DNA from 2 places in the Photobacterium atrarenae genome. Region 1 is predicted to be linked to the other one. Evidence: predicted binding sites of a transcription regulator. Region 1 holds the regulator's gene; the other holds the start of a gene.

The links. The regulator CRP, encoded in region 1, controls carbon source genes, mostly activating them, when cyclic AMP is high. The targets are predictions, from matches to a motif close to TGTGANNNNNNTCACA.
Region 2: cdd (cytidine deaminase) is a predicted target of CRP. The motif match lies at 3,350-3,365, and genes of this name have one in related genera.

Annotation. Positions count from the first base shown of each region.
Region 1 covers NZ_CP101508.1:243,866-249,537, forward strand. Annotated here, with positions in the region: gene astD (succinylglutamate-semialdehyde dehydrogenase) at 1-1,084, shown strand, start outside; gene NNL38_RS01170 (DUF1338 domain-containing protein) at 1,131-1,925, shown strand; gene NNL38_RS01175 (hypothetical protein) at 2,016-2,234, opposite strand; gene crp (cAMP-activated global transcriptional regulator CRP) at 2,457-3,089, opposite strand; gene NNL38_RS01185 (OsmC family protein) at 3,363-3,767, shown strand; gene NNL38_RS01190 (phosphoribulokinase) at 3,830-4,699, opposite strand; gene NNL38_RS01195 (YheU family protein) at 4,808-5,026, opposite strand; gene NNL38_RS01200 (hydrolase) at 5,123-5,672, opposite strand, start outside.
Region 2 covers NZ_CP101508.1:1,791,099-1,796,770, forward strand. Annotated here, with positions in the region: gene sbcB (exodeoxyribonuclease I) at 1-1,312, shown strand, start outside; gene NNL38_RS08540 (winged helix-turn-helix domain-containing protein) at 1,632-2,153, shown strand; gene NNL38_RS08545 (CidA/LrgA family protein) at 2,238-2,579, shown strand; gene NNL38_RS08550 (CidB/LrgB family autolysis modulator) at 2,576-3,256, shown strand; gene cdd (cytidine deaminase) at 3,475-4,362, shown strand; gene NNL38_RS08560 (DMT family transporter) at 4,497-5,396, shown strand; gene NNL38_RS08565 (TAXI family TRAP transporter solute-binding subunit) at 5,549-5,672, shown strand, end outside.

The sequences.
Region 1 (5,672 bases):
TACCCAAGCCGTGCTACGCCACCGTCCGCTGGGCGTAATGGCCGTCTTCGGCCCGTACAACTTCCCGGGCCACCTGCCCAACGGCCATATTGTTCCGGCTTTGCTGGCGGGCAACACCGTGGTCTTCAAGCCGTCGGATCTGACGCCGAAAGTGGCGGAAGAAACCATGAAGCTGTGGCAACAGGCCGGCCTGCCGGATGGCGTGATCAACCTGGTCCAGGGCGCGCGTGCGACCGGTGAAGCCCTGGCGGGCTCACATGGCATTGACGGCCTGCTGTTTACCGGCAGTGCCAATACCGGCCATATCCTGCACCGTCAGTTTGCCGGTCAGCCGGGTAAAATGCTGGCGCTGGAAATGGGCGGCAACAACCCGATGGTGATCTCCAAAGATTATGGCGAGCTCGATGCCACTGTCTACACTATTATTCAGTCGGCCTTTATCAGTGCCGGTCAGCGTTGCACCTGTGCCCGTCGTCTGTACCTGCCGAAAGGCCCTGAAGGTGATGCTGTCTTGGCGCGTCTGGTTGAAGCGGCGTCTCAGCTCAACGTTGATGGCCCGTTTGCCGAACCGCAGCCGTTTATGGGCCCGCAGATCTCGGTTGCAGCTGCGGACAACATTATCCGTGCCCAGGCCAACCTGGTTGAGCTGGGTGGTGAGATGCTGCTGGAAGCCAAGCGTGGTCAGGGGGCGGTGGTGACACCGGGGATCATCGAAGTCAGCAAGATTGCTGAGCTGCCGGATGAAGAATACTTCGGTCCGCTGCTGCAGGTTGCACGCTATGACGATCTGGCGCAAGCGGTTGAGCTGGCCAATGACACGCGCTATGGCCTGTCAGCTGGTCTGGTCAGCACCCAGGACGATGAATGGCAGTACTTTATCGACCATATTCGTGCCGGGATTGTGAATCGCAACCGTCAGCTGACCGGGGCCAGCGGTGATGCGCCGTTCGGTGGTCCGGGCGCTTCCGGTAACCTGCGTCCGAGCGCGTACTATGCCGCCGATTACTGTGCGTACCCGATGGCCTCAATGGAAGGCGAGCACACCGAACTGCCGGCACAATTGTCGCCGGGGATCACTATGTAAGTCGCGCCGGCCGCGACACCGCGATTAGGTAAGGGGAACAAGTATCATGGAAAGGGTCGAGCAATTGTTTAACGCGCTGTGGCAGGATTATACCCAGCGCTTGTGTCCATCAGCCGCGCAGGTCCATGACCTGCTCGAGGAAGATGAACCCCTGCTCAACGATCATATCGCGCTGCGGACATTCAACCTGCCGCAGGTCGGTCTGGATCGTCTGGCGGCACCATTTATCGCCATTGGCTATAAGCCTTGCGGTAAGTACCACTTCGAAGCGAAAAAGCTGTATGCCGAGCACTTCGAGCACCCGAATCCGGCGGCGCCGAAGGTGTTTATCAGTGAGTTGCTGGTGGGTCAGTTCTCATCCTTGCTGCAGCAGACGGTACGTGATCTGGTGAACCAGGTGCCGGATGCGGCGCTGAAGGATCCGGCATTCCTCTACGGTGGCCGGTTGTGGGATCTCGATTATGCCACCTATGAGCTGTTGTCGGCGGAAAGTGAGTACGCCGGCTGGGTTGCGGCCCATGGCTTTGGTGCTAACCACTTTACCGTCAGCGTCAACCAGTTGGAGCAGTTTACTGAGGTACGCGAGGTGAATCACTTGCTGCGTCATAATGGTTTTGCGATCAATGAAGCGGGCGGTGAAGTGAAAGGCAGCCCGGCAGTGCTGCTGGAGCAGTCATCGACCATGGCCGATCGGGTACCGGTGAGCTTCCTGGATGGGATCCGTGAGATCCCGGGCGGCTTCTATGAGTTCGCCAAGCGCTATCCGACCGAAGATGGCGAGCTGTATCGCGGTTTTGTCGAAGCATCAGCCGATAAGATCTTCGAAAGTACAAATCAGTGATGGCGTGATCATCAGATATCCGGCGAAGCGCGAACCGTTTCGCTGAGCACTCAGCAGCCAGGGTAAGGTAACTACCCTGGCTGTTTTTTTCTAAGTGAGTAAAGTTGGTAATGGCTCGTGCTGGTTGTCGAGTGGTGGCACCCAGTCGCTTTCCTGATCCTGGTGGCGGCTTTCGGGATCTAGCGGCGGTTGTTGTTCCAGGTAATGGCGCGGGTCGCTAAAGCCGGTCATCTCGATGGTGGCGGGCAGTGCCTGCAAAACGGCTGGTGGTGTTGTGCTGGTGTTGGGGGCAAAACGCTCGATATCCATATCGTGACTTTCCGCTGCTTGTTGATGTGGTTGGTATCGTTCGCCAGTTGCTGCGTTGCTATCGGGCCGCAATGGCGGAGGATACTGATCCCATTGATATGCTCAATTTAGCAGCAAATATGCAGAGTGCAAGGGCGGAGAGGCGCCGGAAGTTAGGTCCAAATCACGGCGATGAAAAAAGCCGCACGGGGTGCGGCTTTTGAACGATTGAGCGGTCGGCGTTTAGCGAGTGCCGTAAACGACAATGGTTTTGCCGTGGGCTGAAATCAGGTTTTGTTCTTCCAGCATCTTCAGGATACGGCCGACGGTTTCACGTGAACAACCGACGATTTGACCAATTTCCTGACGCGTGATCTTAATCTGCATACCGTCCGGGTGGGTCATGGCATCTGGTTGCTTGGCCAGGTTCAGCAGGGTTTGGGCAATCCGACCGGTCACATCCAGGAAGGCCAGGTCACCGACTTTCTGGCTGGTGACTTGCAGGCGGCTCGCCATTTGCGCAGAAAGACGCATCAGGATATCCGGGTTGACCTGGATCAGCTGACGGAATTTCTTAAAGGAGATTTCAGCCACTTCACATGGGGTCTTGGCACGAACCCAGGCGGTACGCTCCTGGCCTTCTTCGAACAGGCCCAGCTCGCCAATGAAGTCGCCCTGGTTGAGGTAAGACAGGATCATCTCCTTGCCTTCTTCATCCTTGATCAATACGGCAACAGAACCCTTGACGATGTAGTAGAGTGTTTCTGCTTTCTCGCCGGCATGGATCAAAGTGCTCTTTGACGGGTATTTGTGGATGTGGCAATGGGAAAGAAACCACTCTAGCGTTGGATCTGTTTGAGGTTTACCTGGAACCATATTACTAACTTCCTCTGCGTTTGTTGCCCAGCAATGACATCCCTATAATTCGCGGCTGGGCATCACAATAACATTGTTCGCCGACTAGGATATGCCAGTCAGCCGCTGGGCTGCAAGCTCACGTGAATAATTAGTTGAGAGTTTATCTTTTTTCGCCGGGTTTTTCTTGATATTGATCTATCTGAAATTGGCATTTTGCCGTTGTAACTGTGCACATGATCACACACTTGTGAGATAGTGTCTGAAACCCCTGTCAGCAGTAAGGAGTAAGCAATGCAATCGCGAGTGAAATGGGTCGAAGAGATGACGTTTTTAGGTCAGTCCAACTCCGGCCACAGTGTGGTGATGGATGGCAATGGCGGGGCGACCGCACCGAGCCCGATGGAGCTGGTGCTGATGGCCGCCGGTGGCTGCAGCTCGGTTGATGTGGTGGACGGGCTAAAATCTGCCGGCCAGAAAATTACCGGCTGTGAAGCGCAAATTTCCTCCGAGCGCCGGGAGCAGGCACCGCGGATTTTTACCACGGCTAACCTGCATTTTGTGGTCACCGGTCACGACTTAGATGAAGCCCTGGTTGCCAAGACTGTAGCCGATTCGCTGGAGAAATACTGCTCGGTGTGCCTGATGCTGGGCGAAGGGGTGGAAATGACCCACTCCTGGGAAGTGGTTCCGGCCTAAACGGAGACGTGACGAGAAGGGCTGCCTTCTTGTCACGTCCCGGTGACAGGGCCGTCGTTGGCTTAGCCAATCTTCCCGGTTTCGATCAGCTGTTGGATCAGGGGCCGCATGATCAGCTCCATGGCGAAACTCATCTTGCCGCCCGGCACTACCAGGGTATTGTGGCGCGACATGAACGAGCCTTGGATCATTGCCAGCAGATACGGGAAATCGACATTTTTGATGCCGCGGAAACGGATCACCACAAAGCTCTCGTCCAGGCTGGGGATCGCCTTGGCGGTAAACGGGTTGGACGTGTCGACCGTCGGGACCCGCTGGAAGTTGATGTGGGTGCGGGAGAACTGCGGGGTGATGTAGTTGAGGTAATCATCCATCGAGCGGACCACCGACTCCATCACCGCTTCCCGGGAGTGGCCGCGGTCGCGGGTATCGCGGACAATTTTCTGGATCCATTCCAGGTTAACGATCGGCACCATGCCGATCAGCAAATCCACATGTTGGGCGACGTTGACATCGCCATCCACCACCCCACCGTGCAGCCCTTCATAGAACAACACATTGGTATTTTCCGGCAGATCCTGCCAGGGCGTGAAGGTGCCCGGCATCTGGTTATAGGGCACGGCTTCGTCAAAGGTGTGGAGATAGCGGCGAAATTTCCCGCTGCCGTCGTCGCCGTACTGGCGGAAAAAGTTCTCCAACTGGGCAAAGTCATTGGCCTGGGGACCAAAGTAACTGATGTGCCGGCCTTGTTCTTTTGCCTTGCGGATCTCGACGTCCATTTCCGGACGGGTGAAGCGGTGGAAGCTGTCGCCTTCCAGCCAGGCCGCATTGATGCCCATCATGTTGAACATTTTGCGAAAGGCTTCGGAAGTGGTCGACGTTCCGGCGCCCGAAGACCCCGTAACTGCAATAATTGGATGTTTTGCAGACATGACAAACCCTGTCGTTAACAATAACGGAAAGAGTTATTAACAGGCGAGCAGGGGGCAGGTCAAGCCGGATTGTCAAAATTGCAGGGGATCTGCCGCGATCGCGGAACGTTACGTACCCAGTTGGCGGCGAAGTTTGATATCGACCGTTTCATGCAGCTCGGAGAACACAATCACCGCTTCGCCGCTCTGCAGTTGCTGGCGCACGTGGCTGACCTTCTCGCGCATGCTGAGCTCCTGCTCACCGTAATCGGTGCCCTCACGCAGCACGAAGTGCTCAATCAGGTTGGTCAGGGTGTCCGGGTCGATCTCTTGCCAGGGAATAATCATGGTAAAACTCTACGCGCAATGTCAGATACTACGTCGATTATATTGACAATTTCATCGCTTGTAGAGTTCTCATCCCATGGTTTGAGCGCGACGGGTTCAGGTGCTGTGCCCAGTACGGGCTTCAAACCAGGCCGGGACGGTGTGTTCAAGCCAGAACTGTGGCTTGTTCCACGATCCGGCGACGAACCCGACATGGCCGCCATATGGACTGAGGTGGTAGTCAATGTTGTCAGGCAAGGGGGAGCGCGGGATCACGGCCGGGGTCATAAACGGATCGTCGGCGGCATGGATGATCCGCAGCGGGATGGTGATGTGCTGGAGCTTGTCGAGCCCGCTGCACTGGCGGTAGTAGTCCTCGGCATCTTTGAAGCCGTGCAGGGGGGCGGTGACCCTGTCGTCGAACTGGCGCAGGGAGCGGATGGCATCGACCTGCTCGAGGGCCAGCGGCATCTCCTCCGGCAGCGCCAGGACTTTCTGGCTGAGGTTTTTCTTCATCGAGCCGAGCAGGTATTGCTGGTAGAGCCGTGAGAAGCCCTGTTCGATCCGTGCCGAGCAGGACGCCAGGTTCAGCGGCGGGGAGATCACCTGGGCTGCGGCAAGCTCGCTGCGATCTTGATGCTCGGCCAGGTAGTTGACCAGCATGTTG
Region 2 (5,672 bases), 1.5 Mb from region 1:
TCTCAACATCATCGGTGAGCCGCTGGTCATCTACTGTAAGCCGCCGGTCGATTACCTGCCGTCGCCTGAGGCGTGCTTAATTACCGGGATCACGCCGCAGGAAGCCCATGAAAAAGGCTTGCCGGAGCCGGAGTTTATTGCCCGCATACACGAAGAACTGTCGAAACCCAATACCTGTGTGATCGGCTACAACAACATTCGCTTCGATGATGAGGTAACGCGCTACACCCTGTACCGCAACTTCTTCGACCCGTATGCCTGGAGCTGGCAGAACGGCAACTCGCGCTGGGATCTACTGGACATTATGCGTACCTGCTATGCGCTGCGTCCGGAAGGGATCAACTGGCCGGAGAACGACGACGGCCTGCCGAGCTTCAAGCTGGAAGATCTGTCGGTCGCCAACGGGATTGAACACGCCAATGCGCACGATGCGATGGCCGATGTCCACGCCACCATTGAGCTGGCGAAGCTGCTGAAACAGAACCAACCCAAGCTGTTCAACTATCTGTTCAGTCTGCGCCATAAACGCAAGCTACAAGAGCTGATTGATATTGCCGAAATGACCCCGCTGGTGCATGTCTCGGGTATGTTCGGGGTAGAGTGCGGCAATACCAGCTGGATCGTACCGATGGCCTGGCACCCAGATAACAAGAATGCGGTGATCACGGTGAACCTGGCCAAAGATCCGACCCCGCTGATCGAGCTTGATGCCGATACCCTACGCGAGCGTCTCTATACCAAGCACAGCGATCTTGGACCGGATGAGCTCCCGGTGCCAATCAAGCTGGTTCACCTGAACAAGTGTCCTGTGCTGGCGCCGGCGAAAACCCTGAAAGCGGAAGATGCAGAGCGGATCGGCATTGATCGTGAGCAGTGCCTGAAGCACCTCCAACTGTTGAAATCGCACCCGGAAGTACGGGAAAAACTGCTGGCGATTTTCAGTGCCGATCGTGAATTTGAACCGTCGGAGAATGTCGACACCCACCTGTATAACGGCTTCTTCTCCACCGCCGATCGCTCTGCGATGAACATCATCCGTGAGACCTCACCTGAGGAGCTGACCAAGCTTGATCTGAAGGTGGATGACAAACGGATCAAGCCGCTCTTGTTCCGTTACCGGGCGAGAAATTTCCCGATGTCGCTGGACTACAAAGAGCAGCAACAGTGGAAGTTCCACTGCCAGGATTATTTCGAATCCAACCTGCCGGGCTATATGCAGAATCTGGAAGCAATCGCGCTGGAACATCAATCTGATGAGAAAAAGATGGCCATTCTCAAGGCTGTGTATGAATATGCGGAAAGCCTGGTCTAGATTTCCGGCACGCCGACACAAGGATTCAGATGCACTGAATCCTTCCTAACACCCGGTCATACAAGCAAAAATAGCCCAAGCCCTCCGGGAATATCAGCCGGGGGGCTTTTTATTCCGTCATTATCTCAATTCCGCAGATTGAACTTCAGGATGTTGCAGACAAAACTTAATACGTAGGTATTTGTTCAGCGAGCTCATTCCGCCTGGCCGTCTGAGTCTCAATCGATTGACTTTCTCACGCTCTCATAGACTCGCCCACCTGAATTACATGAGAACGGCTGAAGTCTAAGCTGTATCTATTGGAGTATAAGTGGCTGATATGACGACGAAAGCATTAACACGTTGCTACCGTTTTGAGCACGTAGATTTTGAGCCCGACTTACGGTTACTGGTTTGGAAAGATAGTACCGAAACCAAACTCACCCTGCATGAATCCCGCTTGCTTGAAACCTTGTGTTATTTTGCCGGCGAAGTGATCAGCGCTCAGTCGTTGTTTGATAAAACCTTTATCCAGCTCGATCCGTATGAAGATGAAAGTCACGGTCATTTTGACCTCAATACCTTGTTGCTGGCCCTATCGAAAAAACTGGAGCATAACGGCACCGTGGCGATTCCAATCGAAGTACTGCCCCATTTCGGATTTCGAGTGCCGATGCCGAACAAAACCTGCCGCCATATCCACACCTTTGATAAACAGCCCAGGCTGACTGATGAGGCCAAACCGGCTCCCAAACTGGAATCAGCTACCGAGCATATTGTGAAGTACAGTTTGATGCACAAAATCTCTGTCTTCTTGCTGGCTGCCGCTGGGGTTGCGATTGTGTTTTTCTCGAACTACTAAGTTGCCAATACGCGCTTTAAGTGTGGCCTGAGTCACAGAATTTTTGTATGATAATTGAGTCTTCCCACTCCGGTATTAAGGCTCATGGCTTATCTTCGTTCCTTTGCAATCATCCTGGTTTGCTTATTCGCCGGCAAAGCAATCCAGCACCTCACGCACCTGGCAATCCCCGGCAGCATCATTGGCATGCTCATCCTGTTTTTCATCCTCTCGACTGGCATCATTCCGTCCCACTGGGCCAAAGAAAGCTGCCACTTGATGATCCGCCACATGGCGCTGCTGTTTGTACCCGTTGCGGTTGGCCTGGTGAATTACCTTGATTTAATCGCTGAGAATACGCTTCCTATTCTGCTCAGTACCCTCGGCAGCAGCCTGATTGTCTTCCTTATTCTGGGCATTGCTGTTGATAAGAAGGAAAAACAATGATCTGGCTGGCGACAACCTTAATCGTTTTTTATTGTGCACGATTCCTTTCCAAGAAAATCCAACACCCGGTGATCAATCCGGTTCTAATCTGCCTGCTGGTCATCATTCCCTTACTGATATGGTTCCAGGTGCCTTACACCACGTATTTTGAACAGAACAAATGGCTCAATGCCCTGCTTGAACCTGCGGTTGTGGCGCTGGCCTTCCCGCTCTATGAACAATTAGGTCAAATTAAGCAGAAATGGAAAACCATCCTGTCGGCTTGTCTGGCAGGCAGTGTCCTATCGATGATTTTCGGCACATCAATTGCCCTGGCACTCGGGATGGACGGACAACTGGCTGCCAGTATCTTGCCGAAATCCGTCACCATACCGATCGCCATGGCCGTGTCTGATCAGCTCGGCGGCATGCCGTCGATTGCAGCAGTGATGGTGATTATCGCGGGGCTGTTTGGCGCAATCCTCGGCTATCCGCTGTTTAAGCTGCTGCGGATAGAATCCACCATGGCGCGAGGGCTGACCATCGGCACCGTTTCCCATGCGCTGGGGACCGCCAAGGCGGCGGAAGAAAATCATCAGGAAGGCGCGTTCGGCTCGCTCGCCCTGGTGATTTGCGGCGTGATGACCTCGCTGCTGGCACCGCTCGTTTACCCGCTGATCCTGAGCCTGTTCCATTAACGGGTGATAAATGAGACAACAGGGTGGCGTTGTGCAGGCAATCGAATACATGTTTAACTTATTGAAAAATATGAGTATAAAAATTCAAACCTGTGTGACACCACTCTCAATTATGTAATAAGTGAAACGAGCATAATCTATATGTGACATAGATCACTCTTATTTCATAAAGCCAGGTCTACAATGTTTCTCCATACACAAGACGGAGTGACAAACTCATGCATAGGAAAGTAATGGATGCTTTAAGCACATTACCGGCAGAACTGGCAACTGCGCTACAACCTGTTTTGGAACAACCAGACTTTGATGCAACCTTGAGTCCAGCAACGTTCCAACAACTGCTTGAACAAACCCAATTGTCAGACAGCGAACTTCGCGTCGCACTCCTCCCTATTGCCGCTGCTTATTCTGTTGCTCCTATTTCTAATTTCTTCGTCGGAGCAATTGTCCGGGGTCAATCCGGTCGTCTCTACTTCGGCGCCAACATGGAATTCCTTGGCACAGGCTTATCCCAAACGGTTCATGCCGAGCAATCTGCGATCAGCCACGCTTGGGTCAAAGGTGAAACCGGCATTACCGATATCACGATCAACTACAGCCCTTGTGGCCACTGCCGCCAGTTCATGAATGAACTGACGACCGCGCAGGAACTGATTATTCAACTCCCTGAGCGTGAAGCAAAAACATTACAAGAATATTTACCGGAGTCGTTCGGCCCGGCCGATCTGAACATTACTGAAGCGCTCATGACCCAGGTCAACCACGGGATGACAACCGAGGCAACCGAAGCCCTGATTAATGACGCCTGCCAGGCAGCCAACCGCTCTCACGCGCCTTACTCCCGAAGCTTCGGCGGCGTTGCGTTGAAAGCCAAAGACGGCCGCATTTTCACCGGTATGTATGCAGAAAATGCTGCATTCAACCCGAGCCTGCCGCCGCTGCAAGTCGCACTGATCAATATGAATATGGCCGGTTACCCGTTTGTAGAGATTGTTGAAGCCGCACTGGTCGAAAAATCGGACAGTGCCATCAGTTATCTGGCAGACACGCAAAATACTCTAGAAGCGTTGAATCCGGATATTCCGCTGAGCTACGTCGCTGCATAATCGCTGCCGGATAGTCACTATTCACATCAAAAAAACCGCCAACTGGCGGTTTTTCTTTACAAATTAGTTTCAACATCCCGCCACCGGGGTTATGATGCCGATAGATTTATTTACTATCGACTCATCATAATTTCATGTCACATCAACACAACCCGCTTCAGGGCGCCAGTTGGATGCTCGGCGCAGGGCTTGCCTTTGCAATGGTCAACAGCATGGCGCAGTATTTGAGTGTCATGCTGCAGTTGCCGTCCACGACTGTTGCGCTGATCCAGTATTTCATTGCCCTGGTGGCGATTTTTCCCTGGCTGCATAGCCTCGGGTTGCGCCGTGCATTACAGACCAAGCATTTTGGCATGCATTGCCTGCGCGTATTCCTGTCGGTCATCGGGATCCAGCTCTGGCTGTGGGCACTGGCTTATCCGGTGCCGATCTGGCAGGGGATCGCGCTGCTGATGACCTCACCGCTGTTTGCAACCGTCGGCTCCGGCTTGTTCCTGAAAGAAAACGTCGGCCCGGCACGCTGGGCTGCAACCCTGACCGGATTCTGCGGCGCCATGATTATCTTAGAGCCGTGGTCCGATGCATTTAACTGGGCTTCTTTACTGCCGGTCGGCGCGGCTTTTTTCTGGGCCTGTTACTCCCTGATGGTGAAACGGATGTCATCGCACGACTCCCCGACCACCATCGTGGTCTACCTGCTGCTGCTGATCACGCCGTTTAACCTGTTCCTGGCCGTCCCGGACTTCACCCTGCCCAGCGGCGGGCTGACCTGGCTCCTGTTGCTGGGCGCAGGCTTGCTGACGGCCCTGGCCCAATGGGCGATCGCGAAAGCCTATGCAGTCGCCGATGCCTCCTTTGTTCAGCCCTTTGACCACGCCAAACTGCCACTCAACGTCCTGGCCGGCTGGGTGGTCTTTGGCTGGGTACCGCCGGGTCGGCTGTGGCTAGGCGCAGCGATTATCATTCTGTCGGTGGCCTTTATCACCCAATGGGAAAACAAGCGCGCCGCCACAATCAAGCGCCAGCCGGCATAACGCAAGCCTTCCCTTCAATCCCCGCCCTGCGGGGATTTTTGTATCCGCGCTCCGAACAGCCGTTCGCCACACCAATCCCAGCTGCTGAAATCAAGTTCGGTATATACTTTTGATTCAACCCCGGCTTCCTTGTGCTGCTTACAGAGGACGATATGAAATTGCCCGGCTTCTTTTCCTGGTTGTTGGCGGCGTTGATCACCGCCTTGCTATCCCCGGCGCACGCCGAGACATTCATCACTATCGGGACCGGTGGCGTCACCGGTGTCTACTACCCTG